2 regions of the Undibacterium sp. GW821-FHT11B02 genome follow, and region 2 is predicted to be linked to the other one. Evidence: predicted binding sites of a transcription regulator. Region 2 holds the regulator's gene; the other holds the start of a gene.

Region 1 (3,428 bases), on a different contig from region 2:
TGAGAGCAGTCAATACTTCTACAGCTTCTTCATTACCCATGGCGGCAATGGAATTGACGGCAACAATGCGTGCATCAGGGTCATCACCTGACAGTGCCGACAAGAACTTGCCATCGATAGCCGCGTGCGCACTCAGGCTGAACACGAGCAGGACGATGCTCGTGCAGATTTTACGAAATGTCATAGGCAACCAGGTCAAGAATGGAAAAATTCCGGAACAGCACTCAAGGCAACAGCTATCCTGACCAGCTATTCAGCCAGTCAGCCCAACTACGCCGCGACCATGAGTGCCTGCGTTATTCCTTCAATTACAGTTTTTGCTTGCCTTCATTGCCGGGGATATACGGGCTCCATGGTTGGGCACGAATCGGTGCCTTGGTTTTGTAGACCACGCTGAACTGACCGTCAGCCTTGATCTCGCCAATCATGACTGGCTTGTGCAAATGGTGATTGGTTTTATCCATCATTAATTCAAAGCCGGATGGCGCCTTGAAAGTCTGCCCACCCATAGCGGCGATGACCTTGTCGGTGTCGGTGGACTTGGCTTTTTCCACTGCCTGCTTCCACATATAGATACCAACATAAGTCGCTTCCATAGGATCGTTGGTGACGACCGTGGCTGCATTAGGCAGTTTTTTGGCGGCAGCATAGTCTTTCCATTTCTTGATGAATTCAGTATTCACTGGATTTTTCACAGACTCAAAGTAATTCCAGGCTGCCAGATGGCCGACCAGGGGTTTGGCATCCACACCGCGCAATTCTTCTTCACCAACAGAGAATGCGACGACAGGCACATCCGTTGCCTTCAGACCGGCATTGCCAAGTTCTTTATAGAACGGCACGTTGGAGTCGCCATTGATGGTGGAAATAACCGCAGTTTTGCCGCCTGCAGCAAATTTCTTGATATTGGCAACGATGGTCTGGTAATCAGAATGACCGAACGGTGTATACACTTCATCGATATCGGTATCCTTGACACCCTTGCTATGCAAGAACGCACGCAGGATTTTGTTGGTCGTGCGTGGATACACATAATCTGTACCCAACAAGACAAAACGCTTGGCACCACCACCCTCTTTCGACATCAGGTATTCAGTGGCTGGAATCGCTTGCTGATTCGGTGCTGCACCTGTGTAGAAAACGTTTTTCTCCAGCTCTTCACCTTCGTACTGAACTGGGTAAAACAGCAGGCTATTGAGTTCCTTGAACACTGGCAGTACAGATTTACGGGACACCGATGTCCAGCAACCAAATACAACAGATACTTTGTCTTGTGATACCAGTTGGCGGGCTTTTTCGGCAAACAACGGCCAGTTGGATGCAGGGTCAACAACCACCGCTTCCAGCTTTTTGCCCATGACACCACCTTTAGCATTGATTTCATCAATCGTCATCAAGGCTACATCTTTTAGCGATGTCTCCGAGATTGCCATAGTGCCAGACAGGGAATGCAGAATGCCGACCTTGATGGTATCGGCGGCCTGTGCCTGCGAGATCCAGCCGGAAGTGGCCAAAGTCATTGCGGCAAGTGCAGTTGCTTTCAAAACAGTACGACGTGACATGTTTTCTCCTGGTAGTGGTGAGGTCATGGAACAAAAAACTGCAAGCTTCTCACTACAGATAGCAGATAACGTGCCACCTCCCTCATCACGACAAAGGCACTCAACAAGATGACTGAAGCGACGTGTTAGCGATCAATCGCACAGCCATTTGTTCAATGTAAACTGCGCCCTTTCAATATCGACAGCACCACAAAAACCAACCAAAATGGGGAGAATTGTTTTTCAATATATTTTTAAAATATAAACTCCACATTTCAGTGCGCGATTGCCCTTAAATTGTGCAGAAAACAACGCAAAAATATAATTGCCTCATTTTCAATCATTAATTATCAACGCGATATTTCATCGAAAAATGGCGTCAACTCAATTCGTCATGAGCAAAATGAGTAAATGAAATTGAAAAATTTGTCACCAAGCAATTGATTTTATTGACTTATCCACAAGCATAAAAAGTTCTCAATAGCACTTATCTATCCACACAAGACAATTCCATGAAAATTAAATAATTTCCAGATGGAAATTCGATAAGAAAAAAGAAACAATATTTATGGCCACCTGCATGCTTATTGTTCTAATATGTAGTCATAAGGGAATTAAAAAAAATAATACTTATCATCACTTTTCCTGCGTCGGTGATTATGATCAATCAATTTGATGAATTCAGCATTCTCCCACCGGCGGCGGGCACAGCCGCAGCACCAGACTCGGCCGCAAGCCTTTCTACTGACGCCCGGTTGCAATACCTGATAGACAATACTCCGGCTATTATCTATAGCAGCGTACCTACAGGCGATTTCAAAATGACTTTCGTCAGTAACAATGCGCTGCATGTACTTGGCTATCAACCAGAAGAAATGGTAGCTGACCCGAATTTCTGGTTCGACCATATTCATCCTGAAGATGTCCCACAAATTTTTTCCAGCATTGCGAAACTGTTTACCGAGGGAGAGCGTACTTACGAATACCGCTTCATGAGTAAAGCCGGTCGATATGTGTGGATGCACGATATGCTGAGGCTGATTCGTGACAAAGACGGTAACCCCCTGGAAGTGGTTGGATCCTTGACGGACATTACCAAGCGCAAGGAAATGGAGGAAGACCTATTCAAGAAGGGTGAAGAACAACGACTTTTGATCGGAAAATTGCAAGAAGCACATGAGCAGCTTTTGCAATCCGAAAAAATGGCATCAGTCGGTCAGTTGGCCGCCGGTATTGCGCACGAAATCAACAATCCCATAGGTTTCGTCAACTCCAACATTGGCAGCCTGCAAAATTATGTAGAACAATTATTTGACGTCATTAGTAATTATGAAGACTTGATAAAACAGGCACAAACACCTGACCAGGCTAGCAGCAAGATGAATGACATCAGGAAAAAAGCTGACCTTGAGTTTTTAAAAGAAGATATACAAGATCTGGTCCGGGAATCCATGGATGGTCTTAAGCGTGTCAAGGATATTGTTCAATCACTCAAGGACTTTTCGCATGTGGGTGAAACTGAATGGCAAGAAGCCGACATTCATCAAGGCATAGACAGCACCTTGAACATCGTTAAAAACGAAATCAAGTACAAGGCCAACGTCGTTAAAGAATATGGGAAACTGCCGTTGGTCAAATGCATCATTTCACAAATCAATCAGGTTGTCATGAACTTGTTGGTGAATGCCTCGCATGCGATCAAGGAAAACGGCATCATCAAGGTCAGTACAGGATGTGACAAGGATATGGTCTGGATAAAGGTACTTGATACCGGCAGCGGCATCCCGCCTGAAAACCTGAATCGTATTTTTGAACCCTTTTTCACTACCAAGCCCGTAGGTAGCGGCACCGGCCTGGGCCTTTCCCTTTCGTACGGCATTATCAAAA
Region 2 (3,428 bases):
GCCAACAATTCCACCCAGCATCTGGCCCTGTTAAGCAAGGTGCACATACATTTAAAGAAGCGTGACCCTGAGCCCCCTACACCATCCAAATAGAGAAAGCGATATTTGCCAATGAAACAGATGAAATTGACACGCTCCCTTACCCAGTGTCTGGGGCTGGCCGGCTTTGTTTTTATCCATACACCAGCAAGCGCAGAAAAAGCTGACAGCTTCAAGGAAACCACGATAGAAGCCGGCTATTCTGAAAGCGATGGAAAAAACAGCGTACGTATCTTATCCAAAGGTGTGCAACTGATACGCGGTACGCTAATAGTGAACTCTGAAAAAGCCGTCGTCACCGAAGCACCAAATGGTGACCAGTTTGTGGTACTGACTGGTGGTGTCGGCAAAAAAGTCAGCTTCCGGCAAAAACGCGATGGCGGCCCCGATCTGTGGGTAGAAGGCGAAGCCGACCGTGCTGAATACAATCAGACAACAGAGATCGTCAAATTCATCTCCAAAGCCAAAGTGCGCTACCTGGAGGGCAAAAAGGTCACTCAGGAACAGGAAGGCGAATACTTGTCCTACGACAGTAAAAATGATATTGCCATCGGTACCAATTCAACCACTGGTCAGCATGTAGACGGTGCTGGCCGCGTCAAAATCACCTTGCAACCCAAACAGACCAATTAAATGAGTGCCAAGCCTAGTACCTTGCTCGTCAAGGGATTGCAAAAACGCTATGGCGCGCGCCAGGTGGTGCGCGATGTATCGCTGGAAGTGAAAAGTGGTGAAGTGGTTGGCTTGCTTGGCCCGAACGGTGCCGGTAAAACCACCTCTTTCTACATGATTGTTGGCCTGGTGCCATCCGACGCCGGCGATATCACTATCGATGATGTCAATGTCTCGCAACTGCCTATACACCAAAGGGCCGTGCTTGGTTTATCGTACCTGCCTCAGGAAGCTTCCGTTTTTCGCAAACTGACGGTAGAAGACAATATCCGTGCTGTGCTGGAATTACAAAAAGATGCCAACGGAAAATTTCTTTCCGAAGATGCCATCACCAACAGGCTCGACGCCCTGTTGGCCGATTTACAAATTGAAAAGATCAGGGAAAACCAGGCGCTGTCGCTGTCAGGTGGCGAACGCCGACGTGTAGAAATTGCCCGTGCACTGGCTACCAATCCGCGTTTTGTCTTGCTGGACGAGCCCTTTGCCGGCGTTGACCCGATTGCCGTAATCGAAATCCAGCGTATTGTGCGTTTTCTCAAGGAACGTGGCATCGGCGTGTTGATTACCGACCATAACGTACGTGAAACCCTGGGCATCTGTGATCATGCCTACATCATCAATCAGGGGGCAGTACTGGCCAGCGGCAAGCCGGATGACATCATACAAAATGAATCCGTGCGTCGCGTCTATCTGGGGGAACATTTCCGGATGTGACGGGAATCATCATGAAACAAAGCCTGCAACTACGTACTTCCCAGCATCTGGCATTGACGCCTCAATTGCAGCAATCGATACGATTGCTGCAATTGTCCACATTGGAATTGCACCAGGAACTGGAAACCCTGCTCATAGAAAATCCCATGCTGGAGCGTGTGGATGACCCGCTGGACCATGCCGTACGGCTGTTGGCCGACGGTGCCATCAATACCAGCAGCACAGCGGCTGATGCCGGCATGGAAGCACCCGCCGTACGAGATGAAAGCAGTAGCACTGCCGAGCCGCAAGGTGAAACGGACACCGCCATCAGCAACGAGGCAACCAGCGCCAGTGAAGATGACTGGAGTTTTGATGATGTGCATCACGGCAGCAAGAGCAGTGACGATGAAGATGGTCGCCCGCAACTAGGTGCCGCCCACATCACGCTGCGAGAACATCTGCAAGAACAAATGCGCTTGAACCTGCGCGAACCCCGTGACCGCGCCCTGGTCGAGCTGATGATTGACGCCATCGACAACAATGGCTACCTGACGGAAACCCTGGAAGAAATCCATGCTAGCCTGCCACTGGAATTATGTGTCGAACCAGAAGAGCTGGCGTTTGCCTTAAACATGCTACAAAGCTTTGACCCGGCAGGTGTGGGCGCTCGCACACCTTCAGAATGCCTGGCCCTGCAAATCAAGCGTTTGCCAAAAGTTGCTTTCGTGACACGCAGGCTGGCGTTGCAAATTGTTGAAACGCAACTGACCTTATTTGCACAAAGAGATTTCACCAAACTCAAGAAAATTCTTGACTGTGATGACGAAGATTTGCGCGACGCACAAACTGTCATCAGGCTATGCAAACCCCGCCCTGGCATCGACTTTGCGGTCGATGAATCTGATTATGTTGTGCCGGATGTTATCGTCAAGAAATCAGGTAATGGCTGGCAAGTCATGCTGAATCAGGATGTTATGCCCAAATTGCGTGTCAGCAGCATGTATGCCAACATCATGAAGCAAAATCGTGGTGAAGGTGGGTTGGGCTCACAGCTGCAGGAAGCGCGCTGGCTCATCAAGAATATGCGGCAACGTTTCGACACCATTTTGCGCGTTGCACAAGCGATAGTTGAAAGACAACGCAATTTTTTCACGCACGGTGCTGTTGCCATGCGCCCCCTTGTTTTGCGCGAAATTGCTGATACACTAGGATTACACGAGAGCACTATCTCACGTGTAACAACTCAAAAATACATGCTGACCCCTCACGGCATGTTTGAGTTGAAATACTTTTTCGGCAGCCATGTCGCGACGGAAACAGGGGGAGAAGCATCTTCCACCGCGATACGCGCACTCATCAAGCAGTTGATAGGAGCAGAAGACCAGAAAAGCCCACTCTCTGATAGCAAAATTGCAGACATGCTGGGTGAACAGGGCATGGTAATTGCCCGACGGACAGTTGCCAAATACCGTGAAGCCCTCAAAATCCCCCCAGTGAGTTTGCGTAAATCTTTGTAAGCAGTCCTTGTAATCACGGTTTGAATTGCTATATATGATTTAGCTCAAGGCAATAAGACAGCAATGAGCTTATCGTTACAGCAAGCAACATCACTATAGGAGCACAGTATGAATCTCACCATCAGTGGACATCACGTCGAAGTAACTCCTGCAATTCGTGAATATGTACATACCAAACTAGAACGTATCAGGCGACATTTCGACCAGGTCATTGATATCGCCGTCATCCTGACGGTGGACAAGCTCCGGGAAAAGGAAAAACGACACAAAGCCGACATTAATTTGCATATCAGTGGCAAAGATATTCATGTTGAAAGTCTGGCTCATGATCTGTATGCAGCGATTGATACGCTGGTAGACAAACTGGATCGTCAGGTCATCAAGCACAAAGACAAGATTCAGAACCATCAGCACGACGCCATCAAGCACATACCTGATCCGGCATCGGCTTCATAAGACTTACCACCCCTGCCTTCGGGTTGCGGGTATCCAAAACAAGGACGC

Evidence for each region. Region 2 encodes sigma-54, which starts transcription at its own class of promoters, with help from an activator protein. Its sites were predicted from a motif close to TGGCANGNAANCTGCTTT; they were not measured.
Region 1: a site for sigma-54 is predicted at 1,621-1,638, ahead of urtA (urea ABC transporter substrate-binding protein). Genes of this name have one in related genera too.

The regions. Positions count from the first base shown of each region.
Region 1 covers NZ_JBXASD010000002.1:30,572-33,999, forward strand. Annotated here, with positions in the region: gene urtB (urea ABC transporter permease subunit UrtB) at 1-184, opposite strand, end outside; gene urtA (urea ABC transporter substrate-binding protein) at 309-1,562, opposite strand; gene AC1RVX_RS03420 (ATP-binding protein) at 2,201-3,428, shown strand, end outside.
Region 2 covers NZ_JBXASD010000010.1:78,715-82,142, reverse strand. Annotated here, with positions in the region: gene lptC (LPS export ABC transporter periplasmic protein LptC) at 1-93, shown strand, start outside; gene lptA (lipopolysaccharide transport periplasmic protein LptA) at 121-672, shown strand; gene lptB (LPS export ABC transporter ATP-binding protein) at 673-1,425, shown strand; gene AC1RVX_RS21095 (RNA polymerase factor sigma-54) at 1,437-2,924, shown strand; gene hpf (ribosome hibernation-promoting factor, HPF/YfiA family) at 3,033-3,380, shown strand.